Regions from separate parts of the Micromonospora sp. HB375 genome, predicted to be linked through region 1. Evidence: riboswitches for the same ligand, from Rfam matches in the RefSeq annotation. Region 1 holds a riboswitch; each other region holds the start of a gene.
The links. A riboswitch is a leader RNA that binds a small molecule or an ion and turns the genes downstream of it on or off. The one in region 1 is predicted to bind cyclic di-AMP.
Positions count from the first base shown of each region.

Region 2: linked by a shared signal. The riboswitch ahead of J3R08_RS17360 (transglycosylase family protein) and the one ahead of J3R08_RS11100 (C39 family peptidase) in region 1 are both predicted to bind cyclic di-AMP.
Region 3: linked by a shared signal. The riboswitch ahead of J3R08_RS31525 (NlpC/P60 family protein) and the one ahead of J3R08_RS11100 (C39 family peptidase) in region 1 are both predicted to bind cyclic di-AMP.
Region 4: linked by a shared signal. The riboswitch ahead of J3R08_RS02105 (hypothetical protein) and the one ahead of J3R08_RS11100 (C39 family peptidase) in region 1 are both predicted to bind cyclic di-AMP.

Region 1 covers NZ_JAGGJO010000001.1:2,377,329-2,384,864, forward strand. The annotation lists gene J3R08_RS11085 (acyltransferase) at 1-415, shown strand, start outside; gene J3R08_RS11090 (hypothetical protein) at 496-828, shown strand; gene J3R08_RS11095 (hypothetical protein) at 968-1,732, shown strand; cyclic di-AMP (ydaO/yuaA leader) riboswitch at 2,033-2,173, shown strand; gene J3R08_RS11100 (C39 family peptidase) at 2,380-3,213, shown strand; gene J3R08_RS11105 (alpha/beta fold hydrolase) at 3,459-4,205, shown strand; gene J3R08_RS11110 (CDP-glycerol glycerophosphotransferase family protein) at 4,214-5,890, opposite strand; gene J3R08_RS11115 (bifunctional cytidylyltransferase/SDR family oxidoreductase) at 5,910-7,409, opposite strand; gene J3R08_RS11120 (ABC transporter ATP-binding protein) at 7,514-7,536, opposite strand, start outside.
Region 2 covers NZ_JAGGJO010000001.1:3,777,132-3,784,667, reverse strand. The annotation lists gene htpG (molecular chaperone HtpG) at 1-1,691, shown strand, start outside; gene J3R08_RS17375 (SDR family oxidoreductase) at 2,253-2,951, opposite strand; gene J3R08_RS17370 (helix-turn-helix domain-containing protein) at 2,985-3,461, opposite strand; gene J3R08_RS17365 (LLM class flavin-dependent oxidoreductase) at 3,508-5,070, opposite strand; cyclic di-AMP (ydaO/yuaA leader) riboswitch at 5,242-5,387, shown strand; gene J3R08_RS17360 (transglycosylase family protein) at 5,386-6,030, shown strand; gene J3R08_RS17355 (YbaB/EbfC family nucleoid-associated protein) at 6,214-6,663, shown strand; gene J3R08_RS17350 (M4 family metallopeptidase) at 6,816-7,536, opposite strand, start outside.
Region 3 covers NZ_JAGGJO010000001.1:7,047,090-7,054,625, reverse strand. The annotation lists gene J3R08_RS31550 (hypothetical protein) at 1-116, shown strand, start outside; tRNA gene J3R08_RS31545 (tRNA-Gly) at 165-238, opposite strand; gene J3R08_RS31540 (zinc metalloprotease) at 507-1,499, shown strand; gene J3R08_RS31535 (pyridoxamine 5'-phosphate oxidase family protein) at 1,572-2,117, opposite strand; gene dcd (dCTP deaminase) at 2,196-2,774, shown strand; gene J3R08_RS31525 (NlpC/P60 family protein) at 2,839-3,870, opposite strand; cyclic di-AMP (ydaO/yuaA leader) riboswitch at 3,884-4,021, opposite strand; gene J3R08_RS31520 (N-acetylmuramoyl-L-alanine amidase) at 4,260-6,293, shown strand; gene J3R08_RS31515 (C40 family peptidase) at 6,359-7,372, opposite strand.
Region 4 covers NZ_JAGGJO010000001.1:412,045-419,580, forward strand. The annotation lists gene J3R08_RS02100 (carbonic anhydrase) at 126-785, shown strand; gene J3R08_RS02105 (hypothetical protein) at 847-1,872, opposite strand; cyclic di-AMP (ydaO/yuaA leader) riboswitch at 1,876-2,007, opposite strand; gene J3R08_RS02110 (YibE/F family protein) at 2,162-3,445, opposite strand; gene J3R08_RS02115 (SHOCT domain-containing protein) at 3,610-3,819, opposite strand; gene J3R08_RS02120 (metal-sensitive transcriptional regulator) at 3,945-4,244, opposite strand; gene J3R08_RS02125 (heavy-metal-associated domain-containing protein) at 4,325-4,531, shown strand; gene J3R08_RS02130 (hypothetical protein) at 4,567-5,523, shown strand; gene J3R08_RS02135 (cation-translocating P-type ATPase) at 5,541-7,536, shown strand, end outside.

The DNA of each region.
Region 1 (7,536 bases):
CGCCGCGGCGGCGGACGCCGACGTGCACGGCCGGCCCACCCCCTGGCGGTCCCGGCCGATGATCTGGCTCGGTGAGGTCTCGTTCGCCTTCTACCTGGTGCACGTGCTGGTCATGGTCACCGTGCTGCGGCTGACCGGGGACTGGGGGACCGGCCTGCCCGGCTGGCGGGGGCCGCTGGCGGTGCTCGGCTTCCTGGTGCTCACGCTCGCGCTGGCCGCCGCGCTGCACCGCTGGGTGGAGGTGCCGATGATGCGCCTGCTCGGCCCGACCCGCCGGGCCCGCGCGGCGTCGCGCGCACCGGCCGTGCCGGCTCCACGCGGGCCCGCCGAGGGCGCGGCCGCCGACGGCGGCGCGCGGTCCGTCTCCGGTCCGGCCGAGGACATCGAGTACGCCGGGCGGCGTCGCCCGGACTGACACGCGCACACGACGGCCGGTCGGTCCGCGACACGCCGTGCGGCGGTGCGTCACTGGGGCTTCGGCGGTAATTTGTACCCGTGCTTCCGATCGCGCTCACCTGCCCCGTGTGGTGGGTGGCGCGCTGGACCGCCCGGATGCTCGCCAGTCTCGCCGTGGTCGTCGCCTGTTCGTTCGGCGCGGCCACGCTGCCGGCCGCCGCCGCCCCGGCCGCGCCAGCCGGCCCGGCGTACGTGAGCACGCCGACCGCCCCGCGACCGGAATCCGACCGCGCCGCCGAGCGGCAGGCCCGTCCCGACGGCGCACCCGCGCCCGCCGCACGGGCCACCGACACGCTCCCGAACGACCCGCAGCCGGTCCCGGCCGGCCGGATCACCGCGCCGGTCGGCCTGCGGGCCCCGCCCGCCCGCTGATCCGCCCACGGGCCGCGCCCGTCACCGCACCCACCGAACGTCATCCCGCACCCGCCCTTCGCCGGCCCGGCGCCCCCGCGCCGCGCCCCGACCGGCCGTGCGGAGTCTCCCGCCAGGTTCTTCCCGTGAGGTGCCGACCATGTCGCAGACCGCTCTCTACCACTTCCTCACCGCGGTCCCCGAGGCCGCCGCCATCTGGTCCTTCCTGATGCTGCTCGCGTTCGGCCTGCTCGCCGCGCTGGTGGCCCGGCCCGAGCGCGACGGCGTCGCCGAGGTAGCCGCCGATCCGGTGGACCAGGACGCCGCGCGCCGCGACGACCTCGTCCGGTACGCCGAGGAGGTGGCGGTGGCCGCCGCCGGGGCCGCCCAGACGGCCCGTCGCCGCCGGGAACGGTGGCTGGCCGCGCAGGACGAGGCGGAACGCGCCTGGACCGCGTACGACGAGGCGGACAGCGCCGCCCGCCGCCTGGCCGGGGCCGCCGCGCTGGCCGCCCCGCGCACCCCGCGCACCCCGGCGGAGTACGCGGCCCGGGAGCGCTGGCTGCACCACGCCGCCATGACGGCGCACTGGCGCGGCGACCTGTCCGCCCGGCAACTCGCCGACGTGCTGGCGCGCCGCAACGGGTGGGACCCGCGCCGGCACCCGGCCGAGCAGGAGATCGTGCTGGCCCGGGCCGTACGGGACCGGCGCCGGACCGGCTGGGAGAGCGCCGCCGAGCGGGAGCGGCAGGCGTGGCGGGACGCCGAACTGGCCGCCGAGGCCGCCCGTACGCTCGCCGCCGAGGCGTACGCGGCCACCCTGGCGGTGCGGCCCGCCCCGGTGTCCCGCGGCGTGGCGACGATCCCCCTGCCGGTCGGCGCGTCCGTCCGCAACGCCCGCTGGCGTCCGGCCCGGGTCGGCTGAGGCGACCGAATTGTTACCCGGAATGTGGTGAGCCGGCTCACCCCCGGCGCCGAAACGGGCGTGGAGCGCAGAACAGGCCAATGAGCCGCGCCATTGCCGGTCACGCGCCCGCCGTCTGTCCCCTTTTCGCCTCCCGGGCGCCGTCACCACCGCTTGTCCCATTGAGTGAAGTGAGTAACCGGCTGTTCCGAAATCCGTTACCGGGGATCATGTTTACGCAGGTGGGAGCGCTTGGCAGGGGCAGTACCCGCCGGTAGTGTCGGCGCGTCCGGTGCGGTACCCGATCGCAGAAGGCGACGCCGCGCCGACCCGCCTAATCGTGTCATCACGAACCGGGGAACCATGAGCACCATCGGGGTGAATCCGCGGCCACTGCCGCGGTAGGGCGTACTTCCCGCCCGAATCCGTCAGCTAACCCGGTCGGCGGCCACGGAAGGAGTCCCATCCTCGTGCCCACCCCTCGATCGTCCCCCCGCCTCCACGGCTCCGCGGTACCCGCGCTCGCCTGACGCGACCGGCAAACCGCCCCTGGGCGCCCGGCATCGCGGGCGTACCCGTTCCCCCGGCCCATCCGGCCTGCCAGCACGTGTGAACCCCGCCACGTGCCGGGCCGGCGTGTGCCGATCACGCCCCCCGTGGAGGATTTCGTGAAGCACCACCTGAAGCGTCAGCTGCGGCGGATCGCCACCGAACGCCCGTACCAGATCATCGCCGGATCGGCCGCGGCGCTCGTGCTGGCCGCCGGCGCCGGCACCGCCCTCGCCGCCGGTGAGGACGCCCCGGTCCAGCAGGAGAACACCGCCTCGGTCGCCGAACTCGGCGCACGGCTCGGCGAGCCCGCCAGCCGCAGCGAGGCGCGTATCGGCGTCCCGCCGGCGTCGCCGAGCGCCGAGCCCAGCAAGTCGCCCAGCGCCTCCCCGTCGGCGAAGAAGGCCGCGGCGGACCCGGACGTCACCAAGGCCGCGCCGAAGCCGCCGTCGAGCAAGACGCTGGACTACGACTACCAGGCGCAGATCAACTACTACTACTGCGGCCCGGCCGCCGTGCGCAACGCGCTCAGCGCCACCGGCATCGAGCGCAGCCAGGACGCCCTCGCCGGCCCGCTCGGCACCACCGAGATGGGCACCAACTCGGCCGAGGACACCACGCGCGTGCTCAACCAGCAGGTCAAGGGCAACCCGTACCGGACCCGGATGATTCCCGGCTCGGCCAGCCCGGCCCAGATGGACCGGCTCCAGGCCGACGTGGTCGAGGCGATCAGCAACGGCCGGGGGGTCGTCGCGAACGTCGCCGGCACCGCCACCGACACCAACGGCGGCTGGCACTCGTTCCCCGGCGGCCACTACGTCGCGGTGATCGGCTACAAGGACGACGGCCGGACCGTCCGGATCGCCGACTCGGCCGACCCGTCGCTGCCGTCGTACTGGCTCACCACGATCGACCTGGCGCACTGGATCGCCAGCCGCGGCTACTCCGCCTGACCGCCCCGCACCCTGCGAAGGCCGGCACCCCGTCCCGGGGCGCCGGCCTTCCCCGTCCCCGCCCGCCCCTCGCCCGCCGCCCTCTCGGCGCGCCGATCTTGGACTTGTGGCGCCTGGTATGCCCGGCTCGCCCCGCTATGGGAGGCACCACAACTCCAAGATCGGCGGCGAGGGCGAGGGCGGGCGGTTTGGGCGGGGCGGGTTCGGTCTCGCGTGTCCGGGGCGGGCGGTGGCAGACTGCGCCAATGGGCGATGCGACGGGGAACCGGCACCTGATTCTCCTGCACGGCATGGGCGCCACCGGCGAGGTGTGGCTGCCCTGGGCGCCACTGCTGGAGCGCCGCTGGCCCGGGCGCTGGCTCGCCCCCGACCTGGCCGGCCACGGCTGGTCGCCGCCGCTCGACGGCTACTCGTTCGACGCCCTGGCCCAGCGCGTCGCGGACGGGCTCGGTCCGCTCCGGCTGGGCCCGCACGACCGGCTGGTGCTGCTCGGGCACTCGCTCGGCGGGGTGGTGGCGCTGGCGCTCGCGGCCCGGCAGCGGGCTCTTCCGGTGGACGCGGTGGTGGGGCTCGGCATCAAGGCGGTCTGGTCCCCGGCCGAGCTGGCGAAGGCGAGCGAGCTGGCCGCCCGGCCGGTCACCTGGTTCGCCACCCGGGACGAGGCGGCCCGCCGCTACCTGCGCGTCTCGGGGCTGGCCGGGCTGTTCGCCCCGGACCACCCGGTGGTGGAGGCGGGGCTGCGGCGGGTCGACGGCCGCTGGCGGCTGGCGATGGACCCGGCCGCGTTCGCGGTCGGCGAGCCTCGGCTGCCCGCCCAGCTGGCCGCGACCGGCGTGCCGGTGCTGCTGGCCCGCGGCGAGCAGGACCCGATGGTGAGCGACGCGCAGCTCAAGGAGCTGGGCGTGCCGGTGGCCACCCTGCCCGGCCTGGGCCACAACGCGCACGTCGAGGACCCGGCCGCCGTGCTCGCCCTGCTCGACGCGTACCTGTAGAGCGGGGCCTACACGACGGCGCGCTGCGCCGGGACCGCCCAGTCGGCCTCCAGCTCTCGGCGGGCGGCGGCGAGGAACGCCTCGGCGTAGGCGTCGGCGGGGAAGTCGCCCAGGTAGCGGGTGCGCGCCGCCCAGCGCTGCGCGGCCTTCGGGTCGGCGTCGAGCAGGTCGGTGATCACCTGGTCCACGTTGGACATGTCGCGCCGCAGCACGTAGCCGGACGCCGCGAGCGGGAACCGCTCGACGAAGTGCTCGCCGTCGGCGCCGGTGTCGGTGACCGCGTACGGCTTGCCGGAGTAGAGCCAGTCGGAGATGACGCCGGAGACGTCGGAGACCAGCGCGTCGGCGCGGTTGACGCACTCGGTGAGCGTCAGCTCGCGGGCCGCGGCGGCGCCGAACAGGTGCGGGCGGCCGGTCTTGGCCCGGTCGGCGGCGAGCAGCTCGGTGAGCCGGGCGAGCTGGCGGGCCGAGGCCGGGTTCTTGTCGGTGTACGGGTGGGCGCGCAGGATCACCGCCGCCCCGCGGTCGATCAGCCGGCGGATCAGCGTCTCGGCCACCGGCAGCGAGCAGTAGTTGGCGTCGGCGTGGTGCCCGGTCCACGTTGGGGTGTAGAGGACCGTCGGGTGCGCCGACGCGGCGACCGGCTCCCGGCGTACCTCGATGGCCTCGACCTGGGGCCGGCCGACCACGACGAACTTGTCGGCGGGGATCTCCACGCCGGCGCGGGCGTACCTGTCGATCGCGGCCTGCCCGGCCACGAAGATCTTGTCGAAGATGGCCGAGACCGGGTTGGCGCTCGGGGCCTTGTCGCTGTCGCCGTGGTGCAGCTGCACGTGGGTGAGCTGGTTGAACCGGATCAGGTGGGCGTTCTTCGCGCCGTGGTTGACGTAGAAGGCGACGCGCAGGCTGGGCACCAGCGCCTCGTCGAGCGCCTTCAGGGTGGGGCAGAGGACCACCGGGGCGCGGGTGGCGGCGGCGACGGCCGGCAGGAGCTCCGGCTCGCGCAGCACCACCATGAACGGGCGGCCGATCCGTTCCAGGTACGGCAGCCACATGGTGACCTGGTACTCGGAGCCGGGCGGCGCGGAGAAGTGCAGCACGAACTCGGGCTGGTGGCGGCGCAGCGCGCGGCCGACCGGGCCCCCGCCGGCGGGCGGCCGGAACCGGCGCCGGGCGAGGTCGAGCGCGACCGCCCCGCAGCCGGCGCCGACGAGCAGCGCGGCGGCGAGCGCCGTGAAGGCGGGCAGCGCCAGCGCGGCGGCGAGCGCCACCACGGCGAGCAGCACCAGCAGCGCGTCACCGAGCCGGGCGGCGACCAGCGGCGTCCACGTGCGTACCGGAAGGTTCGCCGCCCGGATCTCCAGCGCGCCGGCCTGCCGCAGCGGGCCGACCAGCAGCACCAGGCCGAGCAGGACCAGCGCGGTGGCCGCGAGGGCCGGGTCGAAGCCGTCGTCGAGGCGCCGGGCGTAGCCGACGAGGATGCCGGCGGCGACGAGCACCGTCTCGGCGAGACCGTCGGCGGACGGCCGGACCCGGCGTTCCCAGGCGGTGGCGGCGAGCGCCGCGACGGCCAGGGCCAGGCCCCAGCCGGTGGCGCCGGTGAGCGCCACGACCAGGAAGGCCAGCACCGCCAGCCCGGTGGTCAGTACTCGGGCGAGCAACTTGCGGACCAGGTCACCACGCATCTGGCACGTCCCGTCGGTCTCAGGCGCCGGTGGACAGCTCGGACCGGTCGGCGCCGGGCTGCGCCGGTACGGCGGCGACCTGCTCGCCGGGGGACCGGCGCACGTCGACCACCTGGCCGGTCAGTTCGGAGATCAGCACGTCCAGGGACGCCTGCGCGACCGCCTCGGAGGAGAGCAGCGTGTGCTCCGGCTCCTCGCCGAACGCCCGCGTCCGCATCGGGGTGGCGGTGCGCTCCGGGTTGACGCAGTTGACCCGTACGCCGAACTCGGCCCACTCGTCGGCGAGCGCCTGGGTGAGGTTGACCAGCGCTGCCTTGGTGGCCGAGTAGAGCGCGTAGCGGGCCCGGCCCCGGGTGTACGAGCTGGACGTGTAGAGCAGCAGCTGGCCCTTGGTCTGCTGCAGGTACGGCAGCGACTGGCGCGCGATGGTGACCGGGCCGACGAAGTTGACGTGCAGGAGACGGTCCATCGTCTCGGAGTCCATCTCGGCGAGCGCGCCCTTCTCCAGGATGCCGGCGGTGACCACCACGTGGTCGATCCGGCCGGTGGCCTCGAACGCGGTCTTCAGCGCGGCGGTGACGTCCTCGGCGCGCTCGACGTGGGTGCCGGTGGTGGAGCGGCTGAACGGGAAGACCTGCGCGCCGTAGCCGCGGGCCAGCTCGGCGAGGTCGTGGCCGATGCCGTAGCTGCCGCCGAAGACCACGATGGTCCGGCCGGTCAGCTCCTCGGCGTAGCCGCGGTGGGTCAGCCGGGGCGCCTGGGCGGCGGCGAGCTGGAACAGCTTGTCGGCCAGGTGCACGTCGACCGGGTGGGTGACCTTGATGTTCTCGTCCGAGCCGTCGATCACCTTGATCGGCGTGCCGGGCAGGTAGCGCAGCACCACGCCGCAGTCGTCGGTGGCGGCGAAGTCGGGGTCGCCCTCGGCGCGGCGGTACGCCTCGCGGATGGTGCCGGAGCGGAACGCCTGCGGGGTCTGGCCGCGGCGCAGCCGGGAGCGGACCGGGATGTCGGTGATGCAGTCGTCCGCGTCGACCTGGATGATCGTGTCGGCGGACGGGATGGCCACGTCGACGGCCGAGTACGTCCAGAGCGCGTTCACGCACTCGCGCACGATCCGGGCGCTGACCAGCGGGCGTACCGCGTCGTGGAAGAGGATGTTGACGTCGCCCTCGCCGACCGCGTCGAGCGCGATCCGGGTGGTGTCGTTGCGGGTCTCGCCGCCCTCGATCACCTTGGTGACCTTGCGGAAGCCGGCGTCGGCGACGATGCGCCGCGCGTCGTCGACGTGACCGGTGGCCATCAGCACGATGATCTCGTCGATCTCCGGCGCGGCCTCGAAGACGGCCAGGGTGTGCTCGATGATCGGCTTACCGGCGATCTTGAGGAGCTGCTTCGGGATGCCCAGCCCGAGGCGCGTGCCGGTCCCCCCGGCGAGGATCACGGCCACCGTACGCGCGGGTCGCCAGGGTGCCGGGCTCGCCGGCGCGGCGTCCGGTGCGGTGGTGTGGTCCTGCGTCATTGCCGTACCTCACTCTGGGTGAAAGGGGATGGATCCGAAAACCTTAACGCGGACGGCGGAGCGCACCGATCCGGGCGATCCCGGGACCGGTGCGCTCCGGCGGGCTACTTCTGGCCCTCGTACGCGT
Region 2 (7,536 bases), 1.4 Mb from region 1:
TCGAGGCCGACAAGGACGCCCGTACGCTCACCGTGCGGGACAACGGCATCGGCATGACCCGTGACGAGGTGGTCCGCCTGATCGGCACCATCGCCAAGTCCGGCACCGCCGAACTGCTGCGCAAGCTGCGCGAGTCCTCCGACGCCGCAGCGTCCCAGGAGCTGATCGGCCAGTTCGGCGTCGGTTTCTACGCCACGTTCATGGTCGCCGACAAGGTGACGCTGCTGACCCGCCGCGCCGGACAGTCCGGCGGCACCCGCTGGGAGTCCACCGGCGAGGGCACGTACTCGATCGAGGAGGTCGAGGACGCACCCCAGGGCACCTCGGTCACGCTGCACCTCAAGCCCGTCGACACCGAGGACAACCTGCACGACTACACCGCCGAGTGGACGATCCGGGAGATCGTCAAGCGCTACTCCGACTTCATCTCGTGGCCGATCCGGATGACGGTCGACAAGCCCGGCGAGGACGGCGCCACCACCCGCGAGGAGCAGACGCTCAACTCGATGAAGGCGCTCTGGGCGCGCTCGCGGGACGAGGTCGACGAGGCCGAGTACAAGGAGTTCTACCGGCACGTCGCGCACGACTGGGCCGACCCCCTCGAAACCATCCACATGCGCGGCGAGGGCACCTTCGAGTACGAGGCGCTGCTGTTCCTGCCGTCGCACGCCCCGCTGGACCTGTTCTCCCCGCAGGGCCGCCGCGGCGTGCAGCTCTACGTCAAGCGCGTGTTCATCATGGACGACTGCGACGCGCTGATGCCCAACTACCTGCGCTTCGTCAAGGGCGTGGTGGACGCGCACGACCTGTCGCTGAACATCTCCCGGGAGATCCTCCAGCAGGACCGGCAGATCCGCGCGGTACGCCGCCGGCTGGTCAAGAAGGTCCTCGCCACGCTCAAGGACATGTCCGCCGAGTCGTACCGCACCTTCTGGACCGAGTTCGGCGCGGTGGTCAAGGAGGGTCTGCTGGAGGACCCGGACAACACCGAGACGCTGCTGGAACTGGTCCGCGCCGCCAGCACCCACGACCCGGCCGAGCCCACCACGCTGCGGGCGTACGTGGAGCGGATGAAGGACGGGCAGAGCGAGATCTACTACGCCACCGGCGAGAACCGGGCCACCATCGAGAACTCGCCGCACCTGGAGGCGTTCCGCGCCAAGGGCTACGAGGTGCTGATCCTCACCGACCCGGTGGACGAGGTGTGGGTCGAGCGCGTCGGCGCGTACGACGGCAAGACGCTGCGCTCGGTCGCCAAGGGCCAGGTGGACCTGGAGACCGAGGAGGAGAAGGAGAAGGCCGAGGCCGAACGGCAGGAGTACGCCGACCTGCTCACGTTCCTCGGCGGCGCGCTCGCCGACAGCGTCAAGGAGGTGCGCCTGTCCACCCGGCTGACCACCTCGCCGGCCTGCGTGGTGGGCGACGCGCACGACATGACGCCGACGCTGGAGAAGATGTACCGGGCGATGGGCCAGGAAGTGCCCCAGGTCAAGCGGATCCTGGAGCTGAACCCGGCCCACCCGCTGGTCACCGGGCTGCGCAAGGCGCACGGTGAGGGCGGCGACACGGCCGCGCTGACCGAGACCGCCGAGCTGCTGTACGGCATGGCGTTGCTGGCCGAGGGCGGCGAGCTGGCCGACCCGGCCCGGTTCACCCGCATCCTGGCCGACCGCCTGGCCCGCGGCCTGTAGCCCGACCCGACCCGGCCCGCTTGATCGACTCCACTACGCCGAGGTGGCGGTACCTGGGTGCCCCCGATGCCTCCACCTCGGCGAGCTGGTGTCGATCAAGCGCCGGGAAGTCGATCCGGGTGGTTGTCGGGTCAGTCCTTCGCCGGGCTCGTGCGGGCGGCTGGCTGCCGCTTGATCGACTCCAGCTCGCCGAAGTGGTGGTATCAGGCGGGCTCTGACCCCGCCACTTCGCCGAGCTGGTGTTGATCACCTGGGGCGTCCCGGAATGAGGAAGATCGATCCCAGTTGGAGGGACGCTCGGGGCTCTAGATGAGTGAGGGCTCTGGCGGAGATGGTCTTGCGGGCCCGCGTCGGCGGGGCGGCCCCAATGCGCAGGTGTCGAGCGGGTGGATCTGACGGAGCGCCGCTTGGCGAGCGTCGGCTGATGTCGGGCTCTTGTCGAAGGCTGTTGATCGGCTGTGTCCGGGCGGTTGTCGTGGCTTGTGCTTGATCGACACCATTGCGCCGAAGTGGCGGCATCGGACGGGTTCTGACCCCGCCACCTCGGCGAGACGGGTCTGTTCAGGGGAGCGCGGGGTAGAGCGCTGCCACCCCACCGGACAGTCCCGCCTGGACCCGGCGGGCGACGTCGTCGGCCAGGATCTCGTAGCTGCCGGACTCGATGCCGTCGGCGGCGAGCCGGGCGACGTCGGCCGGGTGCGCCTTCGGGCCGGGCACGGCGGCGGCCATCTCGGTGTCCATGTAGCCCACGTGCAGCCCGGCGACCCGGACGCCCCGGCCGGCTAGTTCCAGGCGCAGCGCGTTCGTCATCGACCACTCGGCGGCCTTGGCCGCGCCGTACGCGCCGACGCCGGGGATCGTGAACCAGGACAGCGCCGACAGCACGTTCAGGATCGTGCCGCCGCCGTTCGCCGCGATCCGGGGCGCGAACGCGCGTACCACCGACAGCGTGCCGAGGTAGTGCGTCTCCAGCTCCAGCCGGATCTGCGCGAGGTCACCGTCGAGCAGGTCGGCGCCGGTGCTCACGCCGGCGTTGTTCACGAGCAGCGTCACGTCACCGGCCCGCTCCGCGGCGGCGGCCACCGAGGCGGGGTCGGTGATGTCGAGGCGTACCGGGGTGACGCCGGGCAGGTCGACGGTGTCCGGGTTGCGGGCGCCGGCCCAGACGGTGGCGCCGCGCGCGACGAGTTCGGCGGCCAGGTGCCGGCCGAAGCCGCGGTTGGCGCCGGTGACCAGGGCGGTGCTTCCAGCGATCTTCATGTCTCGCTCCGAGGGGTGGGAAAGGAAGGTGGGTCAGGCGGACAGCAGGCCCGGACCGGGCAGGACGGCCAGCTCGCCGGGCGGTACGTCGTGTCCGGCGTCGCAGCGCAGCCGGGCGTGCACGGCCGCGCCGCACTCGTCGTGGGTCAGCCGGACGGCCGGGCCGGCCTCGTCGGCGGCGTACGTGTCGCCCCACTGCCGCAGCGCGACCAGCACCGGGATCAGGTCGCTGCCCTTGGCGGTGAGCACGTACTCGTCGCGGGTGCGCTGCCCGGGCTCGCGGTAGGGGCGCCGGTCGAGCAGCCCGTCGGCGACGAGCTGCTTGAGGCGTGCGGCGGCGACGGGCTCGCTGACGCCGACCCGCCGCGCGAAGTCGTCGAAGCGGCGGGTGCCGAACGACGCCTCGCGCAGCAGGAGCAGCGTGGTGCGGTTGCCGACCACCTCCAGCGCCCGGGCGATCGAGCAGTTGGCGGTGGACCAGGAGTCACGCTGGGCAAGGAGGTCCGTCATGGCGTCGACGGTACCCCCTGACTTAGGAAATCAAAAGTCAGCTACCTCACAGCTGGCCGGGGAAGAAGCCGTGCCGGGCCAGCGGCTCGACGATCTGGTGCTCCTCGTACGACAGGTGCGACAGCAGCGTGTCGGTGAGCAGGTCCACCGCCTCCTGGAGCTGCGTGAAGTCGCCGGGCCGGTGGACCAGTTCCACGAGCGCCCGGTCGACGCTCTCCACCACCCCGTGGATCACCACGTGTTCCTCCTCGAGGCGGTCGAGCACGGCCGCCAGCCCGGCCTCGGAGCGGCGCAGGTGCGGGAAGATCGAGGCGTCCTCCAGCCCGTGGTGCTGGGTGACCATGGTGCAGTAGGCCGCGCAGTACGCCCCGAGCGTCCAGTTGTTCTGCCGCATGGTCATCTCGTTGAGCGCCGCACGCGCCCGGCCCGGCGAGACGGCGCCCCGCTTGACCTGTTCCAGCAGGTCGCGCACCTGGGCCAGCTCCTGGCGCAGGTGGTCGTGCACGTCCACCAGGTGCTGCCCGGCGGCCTGCCCCCGGGGTGGGTAGACCTGGCCGGCCGGAGGCGGCGGGGCGGTCGGCCGGGTCGACTCGTCCCAGGGGCGGCGCGCGCTCAGACGTACCCCCGGGTCGGGGGTGGGGGTGACCGCCAGTGTGGCCGCGCCGCCGGTGGCGGCCGTGTCGTCGGCGACCGCACGGGCCCCGCTGCCGGGCGCGGTGCGCTCGGCGGCGACGAGTTCGCGGACCGCCGGCGCGACCTCCTGGGCGAAGATCTGGATCGCGCGCGGCTCGTCGCTGCCGAGGATGAACGTGGTGATGCCGTGCTCCAGCGTGAGCCCGGCCAGCTCCTCCGCCCACTGCGCCGGCGGCCCGGCCAGGAAGCCGGCCGACGAGCGCGCGAACGTGCCGTTCACGTTGAGCATGCGGCGGATCTCGGCCGGGTCGCGCCCAGCGGCCTCGGCGCCCTCGTCCACGAGCGCGTTCAGGGCGGGCAGCTCGTCGGGGCCCTTGGGCAGGTAGGACAGGGAGGGCAGCCAGCCGTCCGCGGCGCGGCCGACCAGGCGCAGCATGCGCGGCTTGTACGCGCCGACCCAGATGCCCACCTGATGAGCGGGTGCCGGACCGCGCTTGGCGCCGACCACGCGGTAGTGCTCGCCGTCGACGCGGATCATGCCGCGCCGGTCGGTGTCCCAGACCTCGCGGATCACCCGGATCGCCTCGTCCAGGGCCTGGACCGCCGCGCCGGGGGACAGGCGCCGCCCGCCCGTCGCCTCGATCGCGTCCCAGAACGCGCCCGCGCCGAGTCCCATCTCGACCCGGCCGCCGGTGAGCAGGTCCAGGCTGGCCACGCTGCGGGCCAGCACCACCGGCTGGCGCAGCGGCAGGTTGAGCACGTTGCCGGCCAGGCGGATGCGCTCGGTGACGGCGGCCACGTAGGACATCAGCGTCCAGGTGTCCAGGAAGCCCGGCTGGTACGGGTGGTCCTGGAACGTGACCAGGTCCAGCCCGACCTGTTCGCAGAGCGTGGCCAGCGCCACCACCTGGTCGGGCTGCCCGGCGGCGGGGGTGATGAAGCCGCCGAAGGTCAGCTCGTGTCCGTGATCGGTCATCCGTTCCGCCCTCCCGTGATCTTGCTCGGCCCTGCCACGGTAGCTCCACAGGTGGTAGCCCGGCCGGGTGAACACCGTCACAAGAAGTGGACGATCGCCGCAAACCGTCCTTAGCGTCGGTTTCGTTCGCATTCGCGGGCACCGCGGGCCGGAAACGCCAAATCCCGCCGCCGGCCCCGGTAACCGAACCTCGTGCGGGAGCGGGGGAACCACACGTTCCACGGTGCATCGTCACCTCGGGGTGAAGCCGCCACCGGCGGCCGGGCTCCTCGGCCCGAACCCGACAGCTCACCTCGTCGGCGTGGAGGAATCCACATGTCAACTGCATACTCGGCCCGAAGTCGCCGTACCGCTCTCGGTGCGGTGGTGACCGGCGCCGTCGTCGGCGTCGCGACCCTGTTCGGCCCGGCCGCTCCGGCCAGCGCGGGCGTCAACTGGGACGCGGTCGCGCGCTGCGAATCCGGCGGCAACTGGAAGATCAACACCGGCAACGGGTACTACGGCGGGCTCCAGTTCTCCCGCGCCACCTGGAACGGCTACGGCGGCCAGAAGTACGCCGCCCGCGCCGACCTGGCCAGCCGGTCCGAGCAGATCGCCGTCGCGGAGAAGGTGCTGCGCGGCCAGGGCATCGGCGCGTGGCCGACCTGCGGCAAGAAGGGCGGCTCGGCGAACGCCGCGGCGACCCGGTCCGAGCGGGCCGCCCCTAAGAAGGCCACCTCGAAGAAGTCCGCCCCGAAGCGGGCCGCCACGCGCAAGGCCGCGCCGGAGCGGGCCGTGACGACGGCGGCGCGGCAGCCGTCGTCCGGGACGTACGTCGTCCGGCGCGGGGACACGCTGTCGGAGATCGCCGTGGCGCAGCGCGTCGACGGCGGCTGGCATGCCCTGCACGAGCGCAACCGGGCAGTGGTCGGCGACGACCCCGGCCTGATCTTCCCCGGTCAGCGGCTGCGTCTGCGCTGATCTGGTCCGGACGCCCGGCCGGTTCGCTCCGGCCGGGCGTCCGACCGTCCGCGACACGCCGCGCCGCCGGTGTCCGGCCTGCTCGCGGCACCGGACGCCACCCGTGACGGCCGCTGACCGCGATTCGTCGGAGCCGGTTGCTAGGGTCACGATGATCGGCTCAGACGTGAAGAAAGCGCGGAAATGACCAACGATCCGTTCTCGGCGGCCGCGAGCATCGACGAACTGCTGACCCGCACGCAGCAGGCGCTCACCGCGATGCGCTCCCGGGCCTCGGAGCACGCCGACGGCGAGCCGGGCGACCTGCTGCGCGCCGAGGGCACCGCAGCCGACGGCCGGGTCCGCGCGGTCGCCGTTCAGGGTGGCCGGCTGGATTCCGTGACGATCGACCCGGACTTGGCCGGCGAGCCCCTCGACGTCCTGTGCGGACATGTCACCGCCGCCGCCAACGCCGCGCTGTCCGAGCTGGACGCCCGGGTCAGCGCGTCGGCGCGGGCCGACGCCGACGCGCTCGCCGCCCGGCTCGGCAGCATGGGTGACCAGGCCGAGCTGTTCGGTCGCGCGATGCACGAGGCGGCCGCGCGGATCCACCGCGACCGCGGCACGGCGTCCCAGGCCGGGCGTCCGGCCTGACCCGACCGCACACGGCCCGGCACGACGCGGCGCCGCCCCGGCACGCGGCGCCGCCCCGGCACGCGGCGGCGGCCAGGCGCGACGCGGCACCGCCCGGCACGACGAGGCGGCCGGCCGCCGGGAGGACGACGACCGGCCGCGCTACGCCACGGTCAGCTCAGGGTGACCGCGGTGTCGTCGACGACGAAGGACGTCTGCAGTGAGCTGTCCTCCACGCCGCTGAAAGAGATGGTCGCCGTGGTGCCTGCGAGTGACGAGATGTCGAAGGACCGCTGCACGTAGCCGGTGGCCTTGTTCAGGTTGGAGTAGGTGGCCAGCGTGGTGCTGCCGGCCTTGACGGTGAGCTTGTCGTACGCGGTGCCGGTGGTCGTCTCCGCGCTGTCGATGTGCAGCCAGAAGCTGAACGTCGCGCGGCATCCGGCCGGGATCGTCACCGACTGACTGAGCGTGTCGGTGTGCGACGAGCCGTACCCGTCCAGCCACGCCTTGTACGAGCCGCCGTGCGCGGCCTGGCCGCTGTCGGTGGTGATGACGCCGGACGAGGCGGTCCAGCTCACGTTGCCCGACTCGAAGCCGGGGTTGGCGAGCTTGTTGCCGGAGCAGCCGCCCGACGGCGGGGTGGTGGTGGCGGTCGGCGTGGGCGTCGGGGTGCCGCCGGCGCAGGTCGGCTCACCCGACTGGGCCGGTACGCTGACCGCCGCCCAGGCCGCCTTGACCGCGTTGAACTCGGTGCAGCTGCTCGGGTAGAGGTTCTTCGCCGCCTGCAACGTCCAGACGCGGTACTTCAGGTAGGACGAGGACGACGTCTTCAGCAGCATGGCGTTGTACATGATCTTGATGGCCTTCTGGATGCCCAGGCCGCTCACGCTGCTG
Region 3 (7,536 bases), 4.7 Mb from region 1:
AGCACGACGCGTCGGCGGAGCTGATCGAGGACATCAGCCGGTTCAGCCTGCCCGATTCCGAGCGGTACGACAAACCGCTCTCGCGCTGGCGCGCCGGGCGCCCGTGGCCTGAGTGACGTCGAAGGCCCTGGCTGGGACTTGCGTCCTGACCAGGGCCTCTCGCGTGGAGCGGGTGACGGGAATCGAACCCGCACTGTCAGCTTGGGAAGCTGATGTTCTGCCATTGAACTACACCCGCAGGCGGCACCACTCTACCTGAAGCCCCCCACCCCCGTGCAGTCAGGTGCGCGCGCCACCTCGGCGAGGTGGCGGCATCGGCGGCCGGTTGACCCCACCATCTCCCCGAACTGGAGTGGATCAAGCACGCACCGAGGTCGCGGGCCGCGAAGTTGCACGTCGGAAACGTATGGGCATTCTCAAATGCATCGATGGGATGTAACGTCTGCCCCACGTTTCCGCACCGGCGTGACACACCCCCTGGCACGCCGTCAGAAAGAGGTGGGCCCATGGGACTCCGTCCCAACCTGCTGACCCGGCGTACCGCCGGTGTCGCGACGTCGACCCTCGCGCTGCTGCTCAGCACCGCCGCCGTCGGCGTCGTCCCCGCTGCTTCGGCCTTCTCGGCCGCCCCGGCCGGCGTCTGCGCCGAGCCTGCTGACGCCCACGCCGACGAGCACGCGAACGCTCGCGTCGCGAAGGGCGGCAACGCCAAGCTCGACCCCAACCACCTGACCGCCAAGCAGGTCCAGGACCGGGAGGCCGACCTCGCCGCCGCGCAGCGCGAGCGGGCCAACTTCCGGACCGGCGCGGTCACCCCGCTGGCCACCGTGACGATCCCGGTCGTCGTGCACGTCATCCAGGAGAACAGCACCCGGGCCGGCGGCAACATCACCGACTCGATGATCAACCAGCAGATCACCGTGCTGAACCAGTCGTACGCGGGCTCGACCGGCGGCGCCGCCACCGCCTTCGGGTTCCAGCTCACGAAGATCAACCGGGTGACCAACCCGTCGTGGTACCCGATCGTGCAGGGCTCCTCCGCCGAGCGCTCGATGAAGACCTCGCTGCGTGAGGGCGGCAAGAACACGCTGAACATCTACCTCGGTGAGCTGAGCGACAGCCTGCTGGGCTGGGCGACGTTCCCGAAGCGGACGCTGGACAAGATGGACGGCGTGGTCGTGCTCAACGAGTCGCTGCCCGGCGGCACCGCCACCAACTACAACCAGGGTGACACCGGCACCCACGAGGTCGGCCACTGGCTGAACCTCTACCACACCTTCCAGGGCGGCTGCTCCGGCTCGGGCGACAGCGTCTCCGACACCCCGGCCGAGGCGTCCCCGGCGTACCAGTGCCCGACCGGCCGCGACACCTGCTCGACCGCCGGCAAGGACCCGATCACCAACTTCATGGACTACACGTACGACTCCTGCATGTACCAGTTCACCGCCGGCCAGGCGAGCCGCATGCTCACCGCGTGGAACGCCTACCGCGCAGCCTGACCGCCTCGTACCGCGTACCGGTGCCGGCCCTGTCCTCGGACGGGGCCGGCACCGGTCGTTTCGGGGTCGGGGTCAGGCGGCCGGGCGGCGGGTGTCGAAGCCGTGCCGGCCGCGCCGGCCCTCCGCGCCCACCGGCTCACGCCGGGCCGGTTCGGCCCCGAGCGGGTCGAGCCACACCCGCACCTGCGGCGGAGCGGCGCCGGGCTGGGCGACAGGGTCGCGCCGGGTCAGCATCGCCGCCTCGACCGTGAACTCGAACAGCCGCCAGTCACCATGTGGCGACGCGCGGGCGATCCGGGCCAGCCGCGTCACGGTGGCCGGGTCGGTCACCGGCCGCGCGCGCCCCGCGACGTACGCCTCGTCGTCGCTCTCCTCGGGCGGGAACGAGTGCAGCGCGTAGCGGCCGTCGCGTTCGAGGTCACGGCGCTTCGGCGAGTCGATGACGAAGCACCATAGGCCGTCGTCGGTGAACACCGGGGAGACCGGGTGCACGCGGGGGCCGCCGTCGGCGCGGACCGTGGCGAGGTAGCCGAAGCCCGGCCCGTACTGCTGCATCAGGAGGCGGATCTCGCCGGCGAGGCGGGGCTCGTCGGCGGCGAATTCGGACCAGGAAGCCATGCGGACATCCTATCGAACACGTGTACGAAGAAGTAGTGCGACACGCAGGTCACCCATACCGGTCGCTATGGTGTTCCGATGCTGCTCTCCGACCGCGACCTGATCTCCGAGATCAAGGCCGGCACGCTCGCGCTGGAGCCCTTCGAGCCCACGCTGGTGCAGCCGTCGAGCATCGACGTACGCCTGGACCGGCTGTTCCGGGTCTTCAACAACCACCTCTACACACACATCGACCCGTCGGTCCAGCAGGACGACCTCACCTCGATGGTGGAGGTGCCCGAGGGCCAGCCGTTCGTGCTGCACCCGGGCGAGTTCGTGCTCGCCTCCACGCTTGAGGTGATCTCGCTGGGCGACCAGCTCGCGGGCCGGCTCGAGGGCAAGTCGAGCCTGGGGCGGCTGGGGCTGCTGACCCACTCGACAGCCGGCTTCATCGACCCCGGCTTCTCCGGTCACGTCACGCTGGAGCTGTCGAACGTGGCGAACCTGCCGATCACGCTCTGGCCCGGCATGAAGATCGGCCAGCTCTGCATCTTCCGGCTCTCCTCGCCGGCCGAGCACCCGTACGGCTCGGCCGTCTACGGCTCGCGTTACCAGGGGCAGCGCGGCCCGACGCCGAGCCGGTCCTGGCAGAGCTGGCGCACCTGGCCGACGCGCTGACGCCGCCCGCAGTTGTTAAGAAGGGCCCCCTCCTCTACCGGAGGCGTTAAGAGGGGGCCCTTCCTTACACGCGGCCGTAGCTGTTGATGTCGCCGTCGTCGACCCGCTTCATCGTGATGGGCTTGCCGGACTGGGAGGCGTGCACCACCCAGCCGTCGCCCACGTACATCGCCACGTGGTGCAGGTCGCTGTAGTAGAAGACGAGGTCGCCGGCGCGCAGCTCGGCCCGGCTGATGCGCTTCGTCACGCCGTGCTGCTGGCGTGCGCTGTGCGGCAGCGAGACGCCGCCCTTGGCCCAGGCCGCCATGGTGAGGCCCGAGCAGTCGAAGTGGTCCGGGCCGGCGGCACCCCAGACGTAGATCTTGCCGATCTGGGCGCAGGCGAACTTCACCGCCGCTCCGGCCGGGCCGCCGGGATAGCCGGCCGGGCAGGGCGCCGGGCGCAGCGGGCCGCCGCCGCCCTTGCCGTACACCTTGAGCCGCAGCTTCTCCAGCTTGGCGATCTCGGCGTCGATCTGCTTCTTCTTCGCCGCGAGCTGGGCCTCGGTGCGCGCCAGGCCGGCGATCATCTCGTCCAGCGGCTTCTTCTTCGCCGCCAGCTCGTCGCGCAGCGCGGCGACCGAGCGCACCTGCTCGTGCTGGCGGTGCGCGAAGCGGTCGAGCAGCTCCAGGCCGTCGACCAGGTCACCGGGTGAGCGGCTGCCGAGCAGCGCGTTGACCGTGGAGAGGCTGTCGGCCTTGTAGGCGTCGGCGGCGAGGCCGCCCACCTGACCGAGCGCGGCGTCCACCCGCGCCTGGAGGGGTGCGATCTGGCGGCCGAGCGCGTCGGCCTGCCTGCGCCGCGCGGCGAGCTGCTCGCGTACGTCGTTGACCTGCTCGATGACCGGTTCGAGCTTGTTCCAGTCGCGGTCGATCTGGGCCTCGATCTCGGCGACCGAGGGTTCGGCGTGTGCCGCAGTGGCGCCGCCGGTCAGTACGACGGCGGTGCCGACCAGTGCGGCGAGGGCGGTGGTGAAGCGGGACCAGCGGGAACGCGGCGCGGCGCTGAACCGGTCGACCGACCGGTTCGACGACGGCCGCGGGGCATGGAGTGCCACCGGGCGTCCGTACTCCTTCTTCCGTACCGCCTACCGGGTTAGCTGACGGATTCGGGCGGGAAGGGAGCCGCCCTACCGCAGCAGTGCTGCGGATTCACCCCAGGTACCTGGTTCCCCGGCTCGCCCGGAGGCGACTCGGCGGTGTCGGACCGTCACCGACCGGGTTGGACGGTGAGACGTGCGGCCGACGATTCACCAGAGTAGGGACCACCGTTATCGATCCGCAACTTCCAGCGCCGTGACACTCCGTACGCGATCCAGCGCCACACCGCGCACGGAGGTGAAATTTTCTTTCACGACTGATTACTTACTGGAAAGGTATTGACCGTCGCGGGTGTGCGGAGTGAGGGTGGAAACGCAGTGACCCCCATCCCTGTCCAGGAGGTTCGATGCATCTCTCCGCCCCGCCGTCGGGCAGACGGATACTGCTCGCCGCCGCCGTGGCCACGGCCACCGCGCTGGCGACCACCGGCCCGGTTACCGCCGCGCCGGACACGTCCGCGCCCGCGAGCGACCGGCAACAACAATACGCCGCCGCCGCGGCCGAGTACGGCGTGCCCCAGAACGTGCTGCTCGGTGTCTCCTATCTGGAGTCCCGCTGGGACACCCACCCGGGTCAGCCCAGCACCAGCGGCGGCTACGGCCCGATGCACCTGACCGACGCCGCGCACATCCTCGCCACGCCGGGCAGCGCCCACGTCGACGAGGACGAGGACCCGCGCGGCGACGACTCCCGGCCGCTGAAGCTCGACCCGGCCACCGCCGCCGCGCCGACGCGGGAGACGCCGCTGCCGAGCGCCTCGCTCCAGACGCTCGACGCGGCCGCCGCGCTCACCGGGCTGGACGCGGGGACGCTGCGCACCGACCCGGCCGCGAACATCCGCGGCGGCGCGGCGCTGCTGTCGTCGTACCAGAAGGCTCTGGGCGGGCCGGTCGGCGCCGGCACCGACCCGGCGGCCTGGTACGCCGCGGTGGCCCGCTACTCCGGCGCGGACACCGCCGACGCGGCGGCGGCCTTCGCCGACGAGGTGTACGACCAGCTCGGCCAGGGCGCCACCCGGACCACCGACGACGGCCAGCGGGTCACGCTCGCCGCCACCGCCGCGAAGCCGGACCGCTCCCGGCTGGCCCGCCTCGGCCTGCGCACCGCGCAGCGGCCGGACGGACTGGAGTGCCCGGTCCGGCTGGCCTGCGAGTGGATTCCCGCGCCCTACGAGCAGCTCAGCGACGACCCGGGCGACTACGGCAACCACGACCTGGCTGACCGGCCGAAGCAGCAGAAGATCGAGTACATCGTCATCCACGACACCGAGGGCTACTTCGGCCCGAGCGTCGACCTGGTGAAGCGGGCCGACTACCTGGGCTGGCACTACACGCTGCGCTCGGTGGACGGCTACATCGCCCAGCACATCAAGACCAAGGACGTCGGCTGGCACGCCGGCAACTGGTACGTCAACGCCAAGTCCATCGGCCTGGAGCACGAGGGCTTCGCCGGCCAGGGCACCTGGTACACCGAGGCGATGTACCGCACCTCCGCCAAGCTGGTCCGCCACCTGGCGCTGAAGTTCGGCATCCCGATGGACCGGCAGCACATCATCGGCCACGACAACGTGCCCGGCATCACCGCCGCCAACGTGGGCGGCATGCACTGGGACCCGGGGCCCTACTGGGACTGGTCGCACTACTTCGACCTGATGAAGGCGCCGTTCCGCGGCACCGGCACGGCGAAGACCGGCCTGGTCACCATCGACCCGGACTTCGCCACCAACCGGCCCGCGTTCACCGGCTGCAACCAGCAGCCGCCCGGCGTCCCGACGCCCACCCCGCCGGCGCAGCCGTGCCCCTCGCGCGGCTCCTCGGCGGTGATCCTGCGGACCGCGCCGAGCCCGGACGCCCCGCTCGTCAACGACCTCGGGCTGCGCCCGGACGGCACGCCGGACACCATGTACATCTCCGACCACGGCGCCCGCGCCTCGACCGGCCAGACGTACGCGCTCGCCGGCCGGCAGGGCGACTGGACCGCGATCTGGTACCTCGGCCAGAAGGCGTGGTTCCACAACCCGGCCTCCGCGCCCACCGCCAAGTGGGCCACCGGCTTCGTGGTGACCCCGCGGCCCGGCAAGGCCACCATCCCGGTGTACGGCCGCGCCTACCCGGAGCAGGCCGCCTACCCGGACACCATCCCGTACCAGGCCATCTCTCCGCTGCAGTACACGTTCGCCGCCGGCCAGCGGTACGCGGTCGGCGGGGTGCTGCCCGGCGAGTACTACCGGGCGGTCTCGTTCGACGGTTCCGCACCGGGTGACCGGACCGTGGTACGCGGGAAGAACCAGTACGTGCAGGTCCAGTTCGGCCACCGGATCATGTTCGTGAACCTGGACGACGTGCTGATCCTGCCGTCCCCGGTCGGCGCGCCGCGCTGACCTCTCCCCGAGAACGCGAAGGCCCCCGGTCCGTGCGGACCGGGGGCCTTTCGGTGTGACCGAGGTCAGGTGACTCGGACGAAGCCGGCGAGCGGCTGGGTGTTGATGCTCGACACCTGGACCGGTTTGCCTGTCCGGGGCGCGTGCACCATCACCCCGTTGCCGAGATAGAGCCCGACGTGATGCAGATCGGAGCCGAAGAACACCAGGTCACCCGGGCGCGCCTCGGAACGGGACACCTTGCGGCCCTCGTTCCACTGCGCGCCGGTGAAGTGGGTGAGCGAGATGCCCGCCGCCTTGTACGCGTACTGCGTGAGGCCGGAGCAGTCGAACGCGTTCGGGCCGGTGGCGCCCCACACGTACGGGTCGCCGACCTGGGCGCACGCCGTCGCGATCGCGGTACGCGCGGCGCTGCTCACCACGCCGTCGATCTTCGGGCAGCCCGCCGGGCGGATCGAGGTCACCGGCAGCATCGCGGTGAGTCGCTTGATCTCCGAGTCGATCTGCTTCTTCTTCGCCGCGAGGTCGTTCTGCTGCTTGGTCTCCAGCTCGATCAGCTCGTCGAGCTTCTCCTTCTGCCTGTTGTACTCGTCCCGCACCTTGAGCACACCGGCGATCTGACGGCGCTGGTCGTCGGCGATCCGGTCCAGCATGACCAACTGCTCGGCCAGCGTGCCCGGCTTGGTGCTCACCAGCAGCGCGCCCAGCTCCTGCGACGGGCCCTGGATGTAGTAGCGGGCCGCGATGTCGCCGACCTTGTTCATGGCGAGCGTGGAGGCCAGCTCCAGCGGCACCATCTTGTCCTTCAGCGCCTTGGACTTCTTCTGGTTGGCGCGAAGCTGCGAGCGGACCTTGTTGAACTGCTCGATGGTGGGTTCGAGCTGCTCCCACTGCTTGTCGATCTGCGCGTCGATCTCGTCCACCGACGGCGCCGCGTGCGCCGGAGCCGTCAGCATCCCGGCGCCGACCGCGGCGGCCGCGACCAGGGTGACCAGACGGCGTGCCATCCGGTGGAAGAACCCGGCACGTCGGCCGGATGGAGCGCTCGGGGCGTGACGTTGAGGGGGCGTGGTTGCCACCGGCACGGACTCCTTTGCAACCGACCGCCGGGCGCCTCGCGAGAGGGAAGATCGAGGCAGACGACCCACAGCGGTCGGTGCCCCACATTAGGGAAGGCGTCCGGTGGAATCAAGGCGACCGTTTGTTCAATCACGTATCCGCAATCGATTGCACACCAAGGGTA
Region 4 (7,536 bases), 2.0 Mb from region 1:
CGCGGGCCGGCACGGGAAAGTATGAAATGCGTATCACGAATCTTGACGTGCCCCTGACGCCGTGTGACCGTGAAGTCGCGAGGCCGTCCGGCCTGGTCGTTCCGCAGGTAGACGAGGTGAGGCAGATGACGCCGAGAAGCCCGGAGCAGGCGCTCGCCGAGCTGCGTGCCGGCAACCACCGGTTCGTCACCGGTGTGCCGCAGCATCCGAATCAGGACGCCGGGCACCGGGCGGCGGTGGCCGACGGCCAGCACCCCTTCGCGGTGATCGTCGGCTGCTCCGACTCGCGGCTCGCCGCGGAGATCATCTTCGATCGAGGTCTCGGTGACCTCTTCGTGGTGCGTACCGCCGGGCACACCGCCGGGCCCGAGGTGCTCGGCAGCGTCGAGTACGCGGTCACCGTGCTGGGCACGCCGCTCGTGGTGGTGCTCGGGCACGACTCCTGCGGCGCGGTCCAGGCCGCCCGGGAGGGGGTCCGGACCGGCGCCGCTCCGGCCGGGCACCTGGGAGCGGTGGTGGACGCGGTCTCGCCCAGCCTGCTGCGCGCCGCCCGGCAGGGCATCGACGACCTCGACGGCATCATCGACGTCCACATCGCGCAGACCGTGGAGACGCTGCTGGCCCGGTCCTCCGTGCTGGCCGAGCGGGTCGCGGCGGGCCGGTGCACGGTGGCGGGGATGTCGTACCGGCTCTCCGGCGGCGAGGTGCGGACAGTGGCGCAGGTCCCGGCGTCACTGCCCGCTCCCTCGTCGCCGGCGGACGCGGACGCGGCGCTGGCCGGCTGACCGGAGCGCCGGACGACGAAGGGGCCGCCCACGGGGGCGGCCCCTTCTTGCTGCGTCCAGGTCAGAGCATCGACATGTGGACGTGGTCGGTGTGGTTCGACGGCCCGCTGTACGACCTCCAGCCGGTGGCCGGGAACCAGATCTGCCGGTTCCAGATCACGTAGTAGATGCCCAGCCGGTCGGCGTTGCGGATGAGGAAGGCGGCCACGTCGTTGCCGTACTTGCGGGTGTCGTTGTTGTGCCAGGGTGAGAAGCCGCTGTTCTGCAGCGACCAGTCGCACGCCTTGCCCTTGGGGTGCTCCCACGGCCCGCCCGGCCGGTAACAGCCCACGAAGCGCGTGTAGCCGGCGCGCCGGACCTCCTTGTAGGCGTGCAGCGTCCGCGGCGTGATGCAGCCCGAGGTGGTCGGGTCGTTCTCGCTGCACGACTCGGCCTTCCAGCCGCCGTCGGCGGTGCGGCCGGGGCCGATCTTGGCGACCGGTGAGGTGGCGTCGACCAGGCCGCCGGTGAAGCCGAGGCCGCCGACGAGCTTGAGGGCGCGTTCGGCCTGCACCTTCTCGCGCTCCATCGCGTTCTTCTGCTTCTCCTGCTCGCGCACCTCGGCGTCGAGCGCGATCTTGGCCGTCTCGGCGCGGTTCTTGACCGCGTTGATGGCGGCCAGGCGCTGCGCGTTGAGGAGGTTCAGCTCGTCCAGGGCGTTGACGCGGCGGACGAACGAGTCGGGCGAGTTGCTCTCCAGCAGCATCGCCATCGCGCCCATCCGGCCGGTCCGGTAGGACTGGGCGGCGAGCTGGTTGACCTGCGGGCTGAGCGCCTCGAGTTCGGCCTGTGCCGCCTGTACCTCGGCGGCCAGCCGCCGCTGGCGGTCCTGCGACTTGGCCAGCTTCGCCTTCGCCTGGAGGAAGTTCCGGTTGGCGCTGTCGATCGCCTCGGTGATGAGCGGTGGTTCGCCGTCCTCCTCGTGCCCGGACGGCTTCGGGGCCGCCGCGGCGGGGGCCGCCGTCGCCGAGTTCGGCCCGGCCAGCACTGCCAGCGAGGCCAGCACGGCCACCAGGGGTGTCAGCCAGCGGCGCAGGGGTGGCGTCACAGTGTTCCCTTCCGTCGGCCGCCGACCGGGTTAGCTGACGGGTTCGGGACGGAAGTGGCCCCTACCGCTCGCGCGGATTCACCCCATGTACCTGGTTCCCCGGCTCGCCCGCAGGCGATTGGGCGGCGGCACCGCTGGCGCCGGTGCGCGCCTTCGGCGGTGACCGGCAGCGAGGTTACCCGACAGCACTCCTGCGGATCTACGTCCGGAAGCCGACCAATAGCGAGATTTCGCCGTGGCGCACCGTGACCAGCGTCGCGTTTGAAATCGATGGTCACCGTGCGGAGTGTCACCATGTCGCCTCCGTACTCTTTCCGCCGCCGAGCGCCTCCAGCGCGTCGTCGCGTCCGGCCGGCGGACGGGGCGGCGGGGGCACGGGCGACGCCGGCTCCGGACCGGGCGCGCGCCGTCCGGCGGTGGTCACGATCGCGGCCAGTGCGGTCGTCAGCGGTACGGCGGCGATCAGGCCGAGCGTGGCCACCGCGCTGCGGACGATCTCCTGGGCGAGGAACTCGCTGGTGAGGATCTGGCTCACCGGGCGGGAGTCGGCGACCAGCAGGAGCAGCAGTGGCAGCGACGCGCCCGCGTACGCCAGCACGATGGTGTTGACGGTGGACGCGATGTGGGCCCGGCCGACGCGGGTCGCCGCCCGGTAGAGCTGCCGCCGGGACAGCCCCGGGTTGGCGTGCGCGAGTTCGGTGACGGTGGCCGCCTGGGTGACGGTGACGTCGTCCAGCACGCCCAGCGAGCCGATGATGATGCCCGCCAGCAGCAGCCCGTGCAGGTCCACGTCGCCCTGGAACATGGACAGCGTGGTGGCGTCCTCGCTGCCGAAGCCGGTCAGATGGGTGGCGGACGTGGCGAGCAGGCCGAGCACGCCGGTGATCACCAGGCTGCCGAGCGTGCCGAGCACCGCCACCGACGTCTGCGCGGTGATCCCGTGCGTCAGGTAGAGCACCACGAACATGATCAACGCGGCGCCCACGATCGCCACCAGCAGCGGCGGCTGGCCGCCACCGATGCCGGGCAGCACGAAGCCGAGCAGGATGGCGAAGCTGGCCGCCAGGCCGCCGAGCGCGGCGAGCCCGCGCCAGCGGCCGAACGCCACGATCGCGGCGGCGAAGAGCACAAGCAGCCAGATCAGCGGTGTGCCGCGCTGGTGCTCGGCGATGTTGTAGGACTTCACCGAAGGATCGGCCGGGTCGATCAGCTCGACCAGGACGATCTTGTCGCCGACCTCGACCCGGGGCGCGCCCGGTCCGGCCGGGAGCGGCGTCTCGACCTGCCGTCCCGCGTCCGGGCCCTGCTCGGCGGCGACGGTCGCGGTGCCGCAGGGGCCGCCCGCGCCCTCCGGGGCCTCCGGCGTCGGCGGGCAGGGTTCGGTGACCACCCGGGTCACGGTGCCGTGGTAGCGGGGGACGTCCGCGCCGCCGACCGGCTCCCGGTCCTGCCGGGGCCAGAGCACCAGCGCGGCGATCACGGTGAGCGCGAACAGCGGCACCACCACGGCGACGAGCAGCCGCCGTACGCCCGGTGGCGTGGGCGGTGCGGGGCGGGTGTGGTCGGCACCCAAGGCGTCTCTCCCAACGGTCGCGGCGACGCCTGGTCCGCCGGACCGGTCTGGTCACCGGGCCGGCGCGGACGTGTCGACCACGTCCGGGTCGTCGCCCCGACATGGTAGGCAGCCCGGCTGGGTGCTCCCGGACACCGTGACCGGTGACGCGCGCCCCGCGCGGGTCAGGCCAGTCCGGCCCGGCGTCGCCGGTACTCGTCCTCGTCGATCTCGCCGCGGGCGTACCGCTCGTCGAGGATGCGCCGGGCCGCAGTCGGCCCGGACCGCTGCGGGCCGGTCCACCGCACGGCCAGCCAGAGGAGCCCTGCCAGAACCGCCAGCACCGCCAGGGACCAGATCCACATCCAGCCCATCATCGGGCTCTGCCACATCATCGGGCCGCCCTCCGTCCGTCACCGCGGGTCCGCCGGGGCCGGCCTGCCCGCCACTTCGACGGTACGGCCGCACGGGCGCGTCGGCGCGGGTCGATGTGCCCTGCTCGGAGGGGCGGAGGTCCCGTTCAACCGCGCTTCATCAGGCGGCCGACGGCGGCCATCATCTCGGTCGCCATCTCGTCGGCCCGGCCCTCGGCGGCGCCCTCGTGCATGCAGTGCCGCGCGTGCCCGTCGAGCAGGCCGAGGCCGACCTTGTCCAGCGCCGCCTGGATGGCCGAGATCTGGGTCAGCACGTCGATGCAGTAACGGTCGTCCTCGACCATCTTCTCGATGCCACGGACCTGACCCTCGATCCGGCGGAGCCGGGCGAGGAGCTGGTCCTTGCTGGCGGTGTAGCCCCGGGTCGGGCTGGACGGAGCGGTCATGAGAACGAGGATAGCGTACCCCTCGGGGGTATGCTAACGTTCCGGCTGTACCCCCAGGGGGTATGAGATCGGAGGGCGACATGGAGAGCACCTACCAGGTGAGCGGCATGACCTGCGGCCACTGCGTCAACTCGGTGAGCACCGAGCTGAGCGCGCTTCCGGGCGTCACCGGCGTCCAGGTCGACCTGGCCACCGGCCGGGTCACCGTCACCAGTCAGAACCCGCTGGACACGGACGCCGTCCGCGCGGCGGTCGACGAGGCCGGCTACGACCTCGTCGGTGCGTGACGGGTCCAGGGGACCCGCAGAACCGAGGAGAAACCATGAACACGGCGACGAAGCTCAGCGGCTTCGCGCTCGGCCTCGTGGCGGTCTTCGGCGCGGCGTACGGGATCGGCAACCTGGCCGATCCCGTCGCCCCGGCCGCCGAGACCCGCCACGACGACAGCGGCAGCGACCACGGGACCGGCGACACCGGTCACGGTGACGAGAACGGCGCCGACGCGCACCTGCCCGGCGGGCTGCTCGTCTCCGAAGGCGGCTACACGCTCCAGCCCGCCACCGCGCCGGCCGGGCAGTTCGCCTTCCGGATCACCGGCCCGGACGGCACGCCGGTCACCCGCTTCGAGGTGGCCCACGACAAGCGCATGCACCTGATCGTCGCGCGCCGGGACCTGTCCGGCTTCCGGCACGTCCACCCGGAGATGGCCGGCGACGGCACCTGGCGGGTCGCCTCCCCGCTCGACGGCCCCGGGGTGTGGCGGGCGTTCGCCGACTTCACGCCCGAAGGCGGCGAGCCGCTGACCCTCGGCCTGGACGTCACGGTCCCCGGCGAGCTGGCCGCCCGGCCGCTGCCGGCGCCGGTGACCAGCACCACCGTCGACGGCTACACAGTCACGCTGACCGGCACGCCGGAGCCGGGCCGGACCAGCCGGCTCACGCTCTCCGTCAGCCGCGACGGGAGACCGGTCACCGACCTTCAGCCCTACCTCGGCGCGTACGGGCACCTGGTGGCGCTGCGGCAGGGCGACCTGGCGTACCTGCACGTGCACCCGGAGGGCACACCCGGCGACGGGCGCACACCGGCCGGTCCGGCGATCACGTTCGCCGCCGAGGTGCCCTCGGTCGGGGCGTACCGTCTCTACCTGGACTTCCGGCACGGCGACGCGGTGCACACCGCCGAATTCACCGTGCTGGCCGGCGACCGGACCGCGCCGGTATCCACCACCGCACCGACCCCGGACGCCGGACACGGCACGCCGGGGCACGGGCACAGTTGAGCGCCGGAGGTGCCGCGATGACTGCCACGGGAAAGACGCTGCCCACCGCGCCGAACCTGATCGAACTGGCGATCGGCGGGATGACCTGTGCGTCCTGTGCCGCCCGGATCGAGAAGAAGCTCAACCGGATGGACGGCGTCGAGGCGACAGTGAACTACGCCACCGAGAAGGCCACCGTCCGGTACGCCGACGACATCGCGCCGGCCGACCTGATCGCCACCGTCGAGAAGACCGGCTACACCGCCGTGGTGCCGCCCCCGCCCGAGCAGGCGGCCGCAGCGGCCGGGGAGCCGGCGGACGAGCTGCGCGTCGCGCGTACCCGGCTCTGGGTCTCCGCCGTGCTCACGCTGCCGGTGATCGTGCTCGCCATGGTCCCGGCCTGGCAGTTCGACTACTGGCAGTGGGCCTCGCTCACGCTGGCCGCCCCCGTGGTGGTCTGGGGCGGGCTGCCGTTCCACCGCGCCGCGCTGGTCAACCTGCGGCACGGCGCGGCGACCATGGACACGCTCGTCTCGCTGGGCACGCTCGCCGCGTTCGGCTGGTCGCTCTGGGCGCTGTTCCTCGGCGACGCCGGCATGCCCGGGATGAAGCACCCGTTCAGCCTCGACATCACCCGGGGCGACGGCGCCGGCAACATCTACCTGGAGGCCGCCGCCGGGGTGACGGTGTTCATCCTGGCCGGGCGGTACTTCGAGGCCCGCTCCAAGCGCACCGCCGGGGCGGCGCTGCGCGCCCTGCTCGAACTCGGGGCCAAGGACGTCGCGGTGCTGCGCGGCGGCCAGGAGGTCCGGGTCCCGGTCGACCGGCTCGCGGTCGGCGACCGGTTCGTGGTCCGGCCCGGCGAGAAGATCGCCACCGACGGCGTGGTCGAGGAGGGCACCTCGGCCGTCGACGCCAGCATGCTCACCGGCGAGTCGGTGCCGGTCGAGGTGGGGACGGGCGACACCGTGACCGGCGCGACCGTGAACGCCGGTGGCCGGCTGGTCGTCCGGGCCACCCGGGTCGGCGGCGACACCCAGCTCGCCCAGATGGCACGGCTCGTGGAGCAGGCGCAGACCGGCAAGGCGGCCGTGCAGCGGCTCGCCGACCGGATCTCCGGCGTCTTCGTGCCGATCGTGATCGCGCTGGCCGCCGGCACGCTCGGCTGGTGGCTCGGCACCGGCTCCGGTGCGACCGCCGCGTTCACCGCCGCGGTGGCCGTGCTGATCATCGCCTGCCCGTGCGCGCTCGGCCTGGCCACGCCGACCGCGCTGCTCGTCGGCACCGGACGCGGCGCGCAGCTCGGGGTGCTGATCAAGGGGCCGGAGATGTTGGAGTCCACCCGCCGGGTCGACACCGTGGTGCTGGACAAGACCGGCACCGTCACCACCGGCCGGATGGCGCTGGCCGAGGTGCTGCCCGCCGACGGCGAGGACGCCGACGAACTGCTCCGGGTGGCCGGCGCGCTGGAGGCCGCCTCCGAGCACCCGATCGCGCGGGCCGTCGCCGAGGCCGCGGCCGAAGCCGGACCGCTGCCGCCGGTCGGCGGGTTCGCCAACGCCGAAGGGCTGGGCGTGACCGGCACCGTGGACGGCCGGACCGTGGTGGTCGGCCGGGCACGGCTGCTGCGCGAGCGGGGTCTCGACGTACCCGAGGAGATCGCGCGGGCCGCGACCGGCGCGGAGGCCGCCGGCCGGACGGCGATCCTGGCCGGCTGGGACGGGCGGGCCCGGGGCGTGCTCGCGGTGGCCGACGCGGTGAAGCCGACCAGCCGGACGGCCGTCGCGCGGCTGCGCGAACTGGGGCTCACCCCGGTGCTGCTCACCGGCGACAACGCCACGGTGGCGAAGGCGGTGGCCGCCGAGGTCGGCATCGACGAGGTGATCGCGGAGGTGCTGCCCGCCGAGAAGGTCGCGGTGATCGAGCGGCTGCAGGGCGAGGGCCGGGTGGTCGCGATGGTCGGCGACGGGGTCAACGACGCCGCCGCGCTGGCCCGGGCCGACCTCGGGCTGGCCATGGGCACCGGCACCGACG